DNA from 3 places in the Blautia sp. LMAG:89 genome. Region 1 is predicted to be linked to each of the others. Evidence: riboswitches for the same ligand, from Rfam matches in the RefSeq annotation. Region 1 holds a riboswitch; each other region holds the start of a gene.
The links. A riboswitch is a leader RNA that binds a small molecule or an ion and turns the genes downstream of it on or off. The one in region 1 is predicted to bind cobalamin.
Positions count from the first base shown of each region.

Region 2: another riboswitch for cobalamin. It lies ahead of CCC70_RS05410 (cysteine-rich small domain-containing protein); the one in region 1 lies ahead of nikB (nickel ABC transporter permease).
Region 3: another riboswitch for cobalamin. It lies ahead of CCC70_RS05475 (sirohydrochlorin cobaltochelatase); the one in region 1 lies ahead of nikB (nickel ABC transporter permease).

Region 1 covers NZ_NANC01000012.1:209,094-213,540, forward strand. Annotated here, with positions in the region: gene CCC70_RS14175 (ABC transporter substrate-binding protein) at 1-816, opposite strand, end outside; gene nikC (nickel transporter permease) at 875-1,705, opposite strand; gene nikB (nickel ABC transporter permease) at 1,706-2,644, opposite strand; cobalamin riboswitch at 2,828-3,016, opposite strand; gene CCC70_RS14190 (M14 family metallopeptidase) at 3,302-4,261, opposite strand; gene hisIE (bifunctional phosphoribosyl-AMP cyclohydrolase/phosphoribosyl-ATP diphosphatase HisIE) at 4,433-4,447, opposite strand, start outside.
Region 2 covers NZ_NANC01000004.1:289,433-293,879, reverse strand. Annotated here, with positions in the region: gene CCC70_RS05415 (C40 family peptidase) at 1-77, shown strand, start outside; cobalamin riboswitch at 309-478, shown strand; gene CCC70_RS05410 (cysteine-rich small domain-containing protein) at 746-1,033, shown strand; gene CCC70_RS05405 (phosphatase) at 1,140-1,856, opposite strand; gene CCC70_RS05400 (glycyl radical protein) at 2,211-4,447, shown strand, end outside.
Region 3 covers NZ_NANC01000004.1:308,221-312,667, reverse strand. Annotated here, with positions in the region: gene CCC70_RS05485 (DNA internalization-related competence protein ComEC/Rec2) at 1-951, shown strand, start outside; gene CCC70_RS05480 (NAD(P)/FAD-dependent oxidoreductase) at 1,072-2,451, shown strand; cobalamin riboswitch at 2,771-2,945, shown strand; gene CCC70_RS05475 (sirohydrochlorin cobaltochelatase) at 3,108-4,400, shown strand.

The sequences.
Region 1 (4,447 bases):
GAATGCATAGGTGGAACGAAGAGACTGAAGCTCCTGGATGTCGTAATTGTCATTTCCCTCAAACTCAACCAGGTTCTCTGTTTTCAGGTTGTAAGCGATATCGATCTCACCTGTCTGAAGAGCCATGGAACGTGTTGTCTGGTCATCCACACATTTCAGTGTAACTTTATCAAGGGGAACTTCTCCATCCCAGTAGTTCTCATTTTTTACTACGATACAGGAATCCGTCGGGCTGAAGGACTCTACTGCGTAAGGTCCTGTACAGATTGGTCCTTCCATGGCAAATGTAGAATCATCTACATTTGTATCTACGATCAGAAACAGCGGGTCTGCAAGGCATCCGGCCATGTTTGCATTTGCTCTGTTCAGGTGGAAGATCAGGTTCTGTCCGTCAACCTCGATGCTGTCAAGATCAAAGAATTCCGGAACACGGTCACTTTTTTCAGCGGTACGCTCGATGGAGGCTTTTACCATCTCCGGTGTCATATCGTCACCGTTGGAGAATTTTACACCCTCACGGATCTTGAAGGTCCATGTCTTTCCGTCTTCGCTGTTCTCCCACTCTTCTGCAAGGCATGGAACGATCTCACCGTTCTCATCGAATTTTGTGAGGCACTCGCCGATCGCATAACGGGATACAACCCAGCTGAAATACTGCTCTGTCGGCTCCAGTGTATCTGCAAAGCTTGTTACTCCGATGGTGATTTCCTTATCACTTTTTTTGTCACCTTTTGCCTGAGCCACTGTTGCCATTGAAAGGGTCATCATACATGCAAGTGTAGCAGCCAGCACTTTTTTAACTACATTATTTCTCATTTCATCCTCCTAAAGATAATATACTGATTATATGGTGTTGGTTTGTTACAGAGTTGTTTTATTGATCCTGGCGCGGATCCAGTACATCACGGATGCTGTCTCCAAGCATGTTGAAAACAACAACACAGATCACGATAGCGATACCAGGGTAGATCATAAGCCATGGCGCCTTTGCCATGTAGGTTCTTCCTTCATTCAGCATTAGTCCCCACTCCGGTGTCGGCGCAGTTGCACCAAATCCCAGGAATGAAAGGGAAGCCAGCTCCAGCATCATAGTTCCGATATCTGCTGCCGCAGTTACCACCATCTGGGTTACCATGTTGGGAAGAATGTGTACAAGAAGAATTTTCCAGGTCTTTGTTCCGTTTACTATAGCTGCCTCTATGTAAAGACTCTTCTTGACTTTCAAGACCATACTTCGTGCAAGACGGGCATATTTTGTCCAACTTACAGCCGCAATGGAGATAACGGCATTGACCAGGTTTGGTCCAAGCATACCGGCAATGGCAATGGCCAGTACAAGCCCAGGGAAGGAAATCATCATATCTGCGATACGCATGATCACTGCATCCACAACGCCGCCGAAATATCCGGCAATAACTCCTAAAAATGTACCGATGACAAAGATCACCGCAACCAGACATAAGGTCATGATCAGAGAGGTTCTTGTTCCGAAGATAACACGGGAAAGAAGATCTCGTCCAAGCTTATCCGTTCCGAACGGATGAGCGGAGCTTGGCTCCTGCAGTGATTCGGTCATAACTGCATCCAGTGGATCATATGGTGAGAGCTGCGGCGCAAAGATCGCAATTCCGATCACTACGAGACCCAGAATGAAGAAAAGAGTGAACTGTTTATTTTCTTTGAATGTTCGTAATACCTTTTTCAATTATCTATCCTCCTTAAGTCTTGGATCGAGATAAGTATAGGACAGATCCACAAGCAGGTTGATGCACATGTACAGGATCGCGATCCAGAGTACATAGCCCTGTACAAGAGGATAGTCACGACAGGAAATCGCCTTTACTGCCATATTTCCCATTCCAGGCCAGTTGTAAATGATCTCTACAACTGCAGTACCTCCCAGAAGACTTCCAAGGGAAAGCCCCAGCAGCGTTACCAGCGGAAGCATAACATTAGGAAGAACGTGTTTCCAGAGAATGACGCTTTCCTTAATTCCACGCATTCTTGCACCTGTGACATAATCCTGGTGAAGTTCCTCCAGTACTGCACTTCTTACCTGTCTGGTATATTTTGCAGACATAGCAAGTGCAAGAGTCAGCGCCGGGAGGATCATGGATTTAAAATCCGTACTGCCCCCGGCAACATTGATCCAGCGAAGCTGAACACCAAAGATGCTGAGAAGGATCAGGCCCAGCCAGAAGCTTGGAACAGATACTCCCACAAAGGTAATTCCTCTCACAAAATAATCCGGGAATTTGTTCTGATATACAGCGGCCAAGATTCCAAGCGGTATGGAAATAATGACCATCATCAGAAGTGCCAGCAACGACATCCTCAGCGTCGGCCAGAAACAGGATACCAGTTTATCTGTTACCGGCATTTTGAAAGAATAGGACTGTCCCATATCTCCTGTAACAACACCCTTCAGCCAGGAACCATACTGCACGAGAAATGGCTGATCAAGGCCAAGCTCATGTCTTGTCTGTTCCAGAAGCTCTGGTGTAGGAAGATTACCACACTCTGTCAGCATGATCTCCGCAGGATCACCAGGTGACAGGTAGGTCAGTCCAAATGTGAAAAAGCTGATTCCAAATAATACAATGATGATTTGGAGAAATCTTTTTCCTACTTGTTTCTTTGTCACGTTTTACTCCTTTCCTCATTTGATGCGATTTTAACATTGCCGTTTTAATTGAGTTAGATAAAAGAAACTATTGGATTCTTAATATGCAGAACATGCATGGAATTTTAGAAATTTGCACGAAAAAAGCCCGTGACGAAATACGGGCACACAAAATAAATATGCTTCCTATCTTCCGTAAGAATCATTTTAAAACAATTGCAAGCAGGTCTCCTGACTTAGGATCCTTACCCTCAAACACCTTCCCGGTCTATTTCTCACGCACTCGACCAGTGGTACTTTGTCTGAGGATTCCCCCTTACAGTGACGGGATCGTACCGGATTTACACCGGTTTCCCTATTAATCCTCTCAGAACTTACAACGGCTGATGTGAAAATCAGCAAATGCTGTTAAATTACTGCAACATTATATGATAAAACTATAGTTTATGTCTATGGAAAAATGTTATATTTTTAGAAAACTCATAAATTTTGTTAAAGATGCTTGAATTGTATATATCCCCCATGGGGGATATGACAATTGGATTTATCTGATCTGCTAAAAAAAACACGGATTTTACCTCGCTGTTTTTACAAATAGAATAGCAAATGGTAAAACCCGGTTTTCTTACTGTTTCAATATGATTTCAGACAGAAGCGTTCTGAAAAGGTTGTTTACTATCAGGTCAGAGTCTCCGTGATCGCTGCATATGCGATCATTGGTCCGTCTTCAATAATGTTCAGACTGGCTGTTTGATAAAGTACGACTCCGTTTTCAGTTGCAATAGATGTGTAAAGTAAATTTCCATAGTAATCTCTCAGTTCACCTAATTCTTCTCCCTTAAAGAAGTACTCTCCAGGCTTCTTGGATGGATACCAGCATCCTGTATACGGCGCATATTCATAGACTACATTTTCAAGAAGCATCTGACGGTAATGCTTCAGACCATGACACGCCTTTCCCTGGAGATGAAAAACAAGGTGACGGACGTCTCTTTTATCCTGTTCTACTTCCTCCCAGGTCCAGTAGCTGTGTCCGCCTCTTTCGATAAGAATACTTGGAATTCCAAGAGAAGAAGCATAATTGTAGGCGCCACCTGTGGCAGTTGTGGAACGGACTACATATTTTACGCCGATATGCCGTGCCATATGTAATGACTTCTCTGCTGTCTTTTCATCTACAACCCCTACATAATAAACATAGGGATGAAGCTGTTCGAACCCATCTCCACTATGTAGGTCGATATAATAATCTGCTATAGAAAAAAGTTTCGTCACTATAGTATAGGCAATACGATCTGCAGCTGTTCCCTCAGGATCTCCGGGAAAAACGCGGTTCAGGTTCTTGCCATCCTCATAGACCAGACTCATGGTGCGATGCTCAAAGCCGCTGACATTGACCAGTGGAACGATGATCACATTTCCCTTCAGTTCTTCCGGTTGAAATTCTTTTGCAAGTTCCATTGCCGCCTGGATTCCTACATACTCCGCACTGTGTATTCCTGCTGTGATCAGTATCGTCGGTCCGTCTTTCACTCCGCATATCACAGTTGCCGGCATTGCTATGCCGTATCCTGTGATCTTAATTTTTCCCTGTGCTTTCTCTCCTTTTTCAATCACCCAGTCATCAATTTTGATCATTGGTTGTTTCCCTTTTCCTTTTTTATATTTCCGCACTTTTGACGATAAGTATATCATGCCTAACCGAAATTGTACATATTCTTTTAAGATTCCGGGAAAACAGAAAAAAGCTTTCGTAACCGTTCATTCTGATCCGACGTACAAAAACTTTTTTCCTGAATGATATATAATTTATCTTTTTACCAA
Region 2 (4,447 bases), on a different contig from region 1:
CGAACTCTCAGGACGGGATCAAGATCAGCAATGATGCTACATACAGAACAATTGTATCTGTAAGACGTCTTGTATAATAAGAACGTACAACAGAAAATAAAAATACAGCAGCCCGACAGCAGTTTGTCGGGCTGTTTTTGACGTCGGAAAAAATATTGAAAACCCATGGAACGGAGTGAACAGCAACAAAATATGCTCAAAAATGTATAAATATTGAAAACAGTATTGACATATAATTAACAGGATGTTATTATAATGTCAGTATAATTCCATATTGAACATAGCAAGTGCTGAGGATAGCTGACAGTTATATATTGATTATCAGAAGTCCACAGAAAAGGGAATCAGGTGTGAAACCTGAGCGATCCGGTCACTGTAACGGAGGAGCGAATCTCATAGTCCATTGTACGTATGTATGAGAAGGAGAGAGGAGTCATGATCCCGGAGCCAGGAAACCTGCTTGTTATGGCGAGGTTAAACTTCCGTGTAAAGTGTAACAACCATTTCAGGGACTCCGCACCCCTGGGACGTTGTCTACTTTTTTACGAGAGTAGGCATTTTTTTATGGAATGCGCCTGTTCATATGAATTATACATGATTAAATGGCAGGCGATACTACTCCGGATACATTCGTTCCCTCCGCGCACTCATGAACGGATTATATTTCTACCCCGGGGTGGCATCGCTACCTCTTTTTTATAGGAAAAAGTTATGTGTGGTTATGTCAGGAGAGGAGAAAAGAGCCATGGAGAAACCATACTGGGAAGGCAAAGAATACTCTTACTTCAGCCACAAAAACTGTGAATATTTTCCGTGCCATAAAGGAGCAGATCCGGAGAACTTCAATTGTCTGTTCTGCTATTGTCCTTTATATGCACTGGGAGATAAATGTGGTGGTAATTTCCGCTTTACGGAAAGCGGGATCAAAGACTGCACCGAATGCAAGCTTCCTCACAGAAAAGAAAATTTTGGATATGTTACAGGTAAATATAGCGAGCTTGCGGAAATTGTACGAAAGCAGCGGGAAAAATAAAAAACAGGCCAGTTCAGATACAGGAAAATGTATATTCCTGTGTTTGAACTGGCCTGTTTTGTTTTAGGGGACAATATCTGTTATCTGTCGGAAAAGATACAGAAGATCATTCTCTGGTTTGGAGAAAAACCTTGAGTCTGGGAATCTGGTTGTTGAGGATCAGCTGTTCCGGAAACATGGCCTGATGAACAAACTCAGCAGCACAGGTAAAATCTCCGATATGCTCCGGGCCATGGCTGTCACTGGAAAGAAGCAGCGGCAGATCATATTTGCGGCAGCATCGAAGGATCTCGAAACAGTTTTCTCTTGTGTCGCCACGATAGCCATAAGGTGCAAGAGAAGCTTCGTTGATCTCAAAGATCGTGCCGGTTTCCCTGGCAGCCCTTGCAAGCGCATCATAATTAACCGGGTAATGAGTGTTATCACTATGTCCGAGGATCTTTACACAGGGGTTTTTCATTACATTGATAAAAGCTTCTGTGTTTTCGGCTCTGGTACCGCAACGGTAATTCCAGGCATGCATGCTGGCAATGGCGTAATCAAGTTTGCATAATAATTCTTGATCTAAATCTACCGTTCCGCTGCGGTCAAGGATATTCAGTTCAATTCCGTAGAGTAATTCTACACCGAAATGTTTTTTGGGAGAATAGGTAAGGCTGCGGAAATAGGAGGAAGTTCCGGCTGCCAGAGTGCCGGGACCGTGATCAGTGATCCCGAGAAGCCGGAGACCTTTCTCGGCAGCTGCGCGTGCCATGTTGGTGATGGTACATTCCGTGCCGTGACCACTGGCGATGGAGTGGGTATGCATATCAGAAAGATACATAAAAATACACCTCTTTTACTGTTTGAGAACATGTGACAGAGCGGAATACGAATGTCCGCTTTGCATAAATTTTTTCTGAAAAACAAAGGAATTCCTATATAAATCCAAGTATGGCAGAGCAGAAAAACAAAGTCAATAGAGAAAAACATAAAAATACAAAAAACAAATAAAATCAACAGGGCGCAACCGATAAAAACCACAAAAACAGCTAGAAACACATGTTGGATTTCGTTGACATCGAAGTAGGGGTAAGGTATAATAAAACTACATGAGCACATAGCCGGACAGGAGCGGTTCTGGAAGCGTAGAGGCAGACAGATCACCAGAAACAACCGGTTATGAGAAAGGAGAATCATGGAGAAATTTCATATAGCAGATGTTCCGAAAACAGACAGGATCACACATCTTGTAGATAATCTTTATGCAAAGATGCCGGTGATCGAATCTGCCAGAGCAAAACTGATCACAGAGTCTTACAAAGCAACAGAAGACGAGCCGATCATCACCCGCAGAGCCAAGGCATTTGCCCACATCCTGCACAACATTCCGATCATCATCCGTGATGAGGAGCTGATCGTTGGAAGCAGCACTTTGGCGCCGAGAGGCTGTCAGACGTTTCCGGAGTATTCTTTCCAGTGGCTGGAGGATGAGCTGGATACAGTGGCTACCAGAACAGCCGATCCATTTTATATTGCGGAGGAAACCAAGGCGGAGCTCCGTGAGGTACATAAATACTGGAAAGGCAAGACTACCAGTGAGCTTGCAACCTCCTACATGGCACCGGAAGCGATTCTTGCCATTGACCACAATATTTTTACACCCGGAAACTATTTCTACAATGGTGTAGGACACGTAACCGTTAAATATGAAGAAGTTCTGGCGATCGGTTATGAAGGGATCATTGCCAAAGCTCAGAAGGAACTGGATGAGTGTAATGTAGGAGATGGTGATTACGCAAAGAAATCCCGTTTCCTGGAAGCAGTTATCATGAGCTGTCAGGCAGTTATCGACTATGCACATCGCTATGCCGAGCTCGCAGAGCAGATGGCATATCAGTGTCAGGATCCGACCAGAAAACAGGAACTCCTTCAGATCGCATCCAATTGTACACGCGTACCGGCGAAGGGCGCCCGTAACTTCTATGAGGCGTGCCAGTCCTTCTGGTTTGTACAGCAGCTGATCCAGATGGAAAGCAGCGGACATTCTATTTCTCCGGGACGTTTTGACCAGTATATGTATCCATATTACAAGAGTGATATGGAAGCAGGCAATCTTACCAGAGAATTTGCCCAGGAACTGATGGACTGCATATGGGTAAAATTAAACGACCTGAATAAATGCCGTGATGCTGCATCTGCAGAAGGCTTTGCAGGCTACAGCCTTTTCCAGAACCTGATCGCAGGTGGTCAGAACAAGGATGGCGAGGATGTGACCAATGATCTCTCCTTTATGTGCATCCAGGCGTCTATGCATGTGCATCTTCCGGCACCGTCTCTTTCTGTAAGAGTATGGAACGGATCACCACATGAATTCCTGATCAAGGCTGCAGAGCTTACAAGAACAGGAATCGGACTTCCGGCTTATTACAATGATGAGGTTATCATTCCTGCACTGCAGAACCGCGGCCTTTCTCTTGCAGATGCCAGAGAATATAACATCATCGGCTGTGTAGAACCGCAGAAGGCAGGTAAGACAGAGGGCTGGCATGACGCTGCATTCTTTAACATGTGCCGTCCGCTGGAGATGGTTTTCTCTAATGGTATGGACAAAGGGGTACAGATCAGTGTCCAGACCGGCGATGTCACAGAGATGAAGAGCTTCGATGAGTTCTATGATGCATATAAGAAACAGATGGAATATTTCATTTCCCTGCTTGTAAATGCTGATAATGCCATTGATGTGGCACATGCGGAGAGATGTCCGCTTCCATTCCTTTCCTGTATGGTGGATGACTGCCTGAAACGAGGCAAATCCGTTCAGGAAGGCGGAGCTGTTTATAACTTTACAGGTCCTCAGGGATTTGGTATTGCAAACATGGCAGATTCTCTGTATGCGATCCGCAAGCTTGTATATGAAGAAAAGAAGATGACCATGGAAGAGCTGAAGGAGGCTCTGGCATGGAACTACGGCAAGGGCATCGATGCACAGTCTGCAGCAGATATCACCACCATCGTTATGCAGAAGCTTCAGGAGAATGGCATCCGCGTAAATGAGCAGACCGCAACAGCTGTTATGACAGCAGCTCTCGGAACAGAGCCATCTCCGGAGAAAAAGGCAAGATTCGAAGAGATCCACAAGATGATCGAGGAGGTTCCGAAGTTTGGAAATGATATCCCGGATGTGGACTACTTTGCAAGGGATGTGGCTTATACTTACACAAGACCGCTTCAGAAATATATGAACCCAAGAGGCGGACATTATCAGGCAGGACTTTATCCTGTATCTGCAAATGTTCCGCTTGGCGGACAGACCGGTGCAACACCGGATGGCCGTTACGCACATACTCCGGTAGCAGATGGTGTTTCCCCGTCAGCCGGCAAGGATGTGAAGGGACCGACAGCTGCGGCAACTTCTGTATCCCGTCTGGATCA
Region 3 (4,447 bases), on a different contig from region 1:
GAACAGCTCCGGAAGAAAAAAGCAGTCAGTGAGGAAACGGAGCTAGCAGAGGAGCAGGCGGAAGCAGGTTGCCGGAAGCTATATGCTATCCGGATAACAGCCGGTATTTTTCTGGCAGTCGGAATCCTGATACTGGGATATCATCCGGCAGGAAGTCTGAAGGTGATCTGCCTGGATGTAGGACAAGGGGACGGTATTCTTGTGGAGACCCCGGAGGATCACCATTTTCTGATCGACGGAGGAAGCAGCAGCCAGTCGGAGCTTGGAAGATACTGCCTTTTGCCGGCATTGAAAAGTCAGGGGATTTCCTGGCTGGATGGGATTTTTATTTCTCATACAGATCAGGATCACATCAACGGTGTGAAGGAACTTCTGGAATATATGGGAAAAGGTCTTACAACCATCCGGGCCGGATATCTGATCCTGCCTGCCTGGGCGGAAAGACCAGATGCGTGGAGGGAGCTTGCAGAGGCAGCAAAAACAGCCGGAGTTAAGGTCATGACAGCAGGAAAAGGGGATGAATTGCCTTGCGGCAAAGTATCTTTTTCTGTTCTGTGGCCGGAGAAAAATGCCACAGGAAAAGATGTGAATGAGGAAGCTATGGTGATGGAGTTGTCTTTTGGAGATTTTCAGATGCTTTTTACCGGAGATATCGGTGCAGATACGGAGAAAAAGCTTCTGGCAGCCGGGGGGCTTGAGGATGTTGACTGTCTGAAGGTGGGACATCACGGTTCCCGTTATTCTACCACAGAAGCATTTCTTGAGAAAATAAAGCCGGAAGTGGCGATCATTTCCTGTTCGCTCACCAACACCTACGGACATCCGTCACCGGAAACCGTAGAGCGGCTTAAAGAGGCCGGAAGTCAGGTGGAATACACCATGAAAAACGGTGCTATTACCGTGGAAACAGATGGAAAAAAGCTTAAGATCGGAAGGTTCCGGAAGGATTGAGTTTTTTTTCAAAAATCGAAAAAAACGATGACTTTTGAACATGTTTGTTGTAAAATAGACAGGGTTTGTGCAAAAACAAAATACTGAAAATGTGCAATACAAGATAAGGAGTTTTTATTTATGAAATATGACGTACTGATCGTAGGAGCAGGTCCCGGTGGAATCTTTGCGGCCTATGAACTGATGAATAATGATCCGGAGAAAAAGATTGCGGTTTTTGAAGCTGGTCATCCTCTGGAAAAAAGAAAATGTCCCATCGACGGAAAGAAAGTAAAATCCTGTATCCATTGCAAAACCTGTGCGATCATGAAGGGATTTGGCGGTGCAGGCGCTTTCTCCGACGGGAAATATAATATCACCAATCAGTTTGGCGGAACTCTGTACCAGCATATCGGCAAGGATACAGCCACAGAGCTGATGGAATATGTAGATAAACTGAACCTGATGCATGGCGGTGAGGGAACCAAACTTTATTCTACCACAAACAGCGAGATTCGTAAGCTCTGCCTTCAGAACGGCCTGCATCTTCTGGATGCATCAGTCCGCCATCTGGGAACAGATATCAACTATGTGGTACTTCAGAACCTCTATGAAAAAATGAAAGACCATGTGGACTTCTATTTTGACGCATCTGTTGACAAAGTAGAAAAAACTGAAGACGGTTATGCAGTTTTTGTAGGAGATGAGCGTTACGAGGGAACTTACTGTATCATCTCCGCAGGACGAAGCGGAAGTAAATGGATGGAGACGGTATGTACAGAGCTTAAGATCCCGACTCTTTCCAACCGTGTGGACATTGGAGTCCGTGTGGAGCTTCCGGCGGAGGTTTTCAGCCGTCTGACAGATGAGCTTTATGAGAGCAAGATCGTTTACAGAACTGAGAAGTTTGAGGATATGGTTCGTACCTTCTGCATGAACCCGCGAGGTGTTGTCGTGAATGAAAATACCAACGGTATTATCACAGTAAACGGTCACAGCTACGAAGATCCGGCAAAGCATACCAACAATACAAACTTTGCCCTTCTGGTATCCAAGCATTTCTCAGAGCCGTTCCATGACAGCAACGGATACGGTGAGAGCATTGCAAGACTTTCCAATATGCTTGGCGGTGGTGTTATGGTACAGCGGTTTGGAGATCTGATTCGCGGAAGACGAAGCACAAAAGCCCGTATTGAGGAAAGTTTCGTAACACCTACACTTTCTGCGACACCGGGAGATTTAAGCCTTGTTATGCCGAAACGTATCCTGGATGGCATCATCGAGATGATCTATGCCCTGGACAAGATCGCACCGGGAACAGCGGATGACGATACTTTGCTTTACGGCGTGGAGGTTAAATTCTACAACATGGAGGTTGAGATCGACGAAAATCTGGAAACCTGCCACAAGGGTCTCTTTGTTATCGGAGACTGCAGCGGTGTGACACACTCTCTTTCCCATGCATCTGCCAGCGGAATCTACGTAGCCAGATACCTGGAGCAGGAGTATTTTAACAGATAAACTGCAAAGCAGTTTATCTGTTATGAGCAAGTAGCAAAGCGGATTGCGAATATCCAGTGTAAGACAGTCCTTTTCTGATATCAGAGTGATGACAGAAAGGGGCTGTTTTTTATGCAGGATGTGCATGAATATTGGAGAAAATATTCTGATAATAACTGACAGATACAGGGAGAAAACCGGTTACTGTTCACTGGTAATATTTCGCGAGGTGTTTTTTGTGAGCGAAGATCACAGAAAACCGTGAATCGTCTGACATCAATCTTGACAAATATGTGAGTTTGTGGTAAAAGTTAGATAACCAGATAAAAGAAAATATGTGCAAATGTTATAATGATAAGGTTGCATCCAGTCGGATGTGCAAAAGAGAATCCGGTGAGAATCCGGAACGATACCGTCACTGTGAAAGGGGAGCTGCTTTTATAACCACTGGGAGACCGGGAAGGGAAAGCAGCGTGGAACCAAGTCAGGAGAACTGCCTTATTGTGAGATCCAGGGATTCGCGGTTTACGAATCGGTATTCTCCATAACAATACAGAACTTCTTTTTATGTATTTGTATTGCGCAGAGAATCATGTGTGAGCAGGCGGCCGCAGAGAGCTGCTGTTTTTTTGTACATATCAGTATTCTGGAAATACATGAAAAGAGGACAATAAGAAATGAAAAGAAAAACAATGTTAGCTCTGATGCTCGCAGTTTCCATGACATGCTCTATGGGGGCAGCTACAACAGCAATGGCAGCAGAGGATTCTGCTACAGAAGAGAACGCTGAGGCAGCTGATACCACAGAGGCTTCTGATGCAGATCAGGAAGCAGCAGATAATGTAGCAGCTCTGATCGACAAGATCTATGTACAGGAAAGAAACGACACAACAGATGAGGACTGCAAGGCAGCCAAAGAAGCATGGGATGCTCTGACAGATGCTCAGAAAGAGCTGGTAGAGGGTGAGAATGCAGATCCGGATTATTTCGGACGTGACACAGGAGATGCTTCCAAGGACGATCCGCGTAACCAGGATGAGATCGGTGAGAATGAACTTCTTGTTGTAAGCTTTGGTACTTCCTTCAATGACAGCCGTGCAGAGGATGTCAAGGGAATCGAGGATGCTCTTGCAGAAGCTTATCCGGACTGGTCTGTAAGAAGAGCATTTACAGCACAGATCATCATCAACCATGTAGAGGCAAGAGATGATGAAGTGATCGATAACATGCAGCAGGCTCTTGACCGTGCAGTAGAGAATGGTGTTAAGAATCTGGTTGTACAGCCTACCCATCTGATGCATGGTGCTGAGTACGATGAGATGACAGAAGCGATCAATGGCTATAAAGATAAATTCGAGTCTGTAGCTATCGCAGAGCCAATGCTCGGTGAGGTTGGAGACGATGCAACTGTGATCAATGATGACAAGAAAGCCGTTGCTCAGGCGATCACAGATACGGCTTGCAAAGAGGCCGGATTTGACAGCATGGATGCAGCAGCTGAGGCTGGCACAGCATTCGTATTCATGGGACATGGAACATCCCATACAGCTAATATTACATACGATCAGATGCAGACACAGATGGAAAATCTTGGATTGAAGAACGCATTCATCGGTACTGTAGAAGGTAAGCCGGAAGATACAGCCTGCGACAAGGTTATCGAGAAAGTAAAAGAAGCAGGATACAAGAACGTTGTTCTTCGTCCGCTGATGGTTGTTGCCGGAGACCATGCAAATAACGATATGGCCGGTGATGATGAGGATTCCTGGAAGAGCCAGTTTGTAGCATCCGGAAACTTCGATAAGGTTGACTGCCAGATCGAGGGTCTTGGAAGAATCGAAGCAGTTGAGAAGCTTTATGTAGAGCATACAAAGGCAGCCATCGATTCTCTGGGAAGCACTGAGGAGTCCGCAGATTCTGATGCAGCAGCAGATACAGAGGCTGATTCTGCTGAGGAGTCCGCAGAATAATAAATATAAAAATATCTGAGTGAGTTCAGATACCTATAAGAAATCAA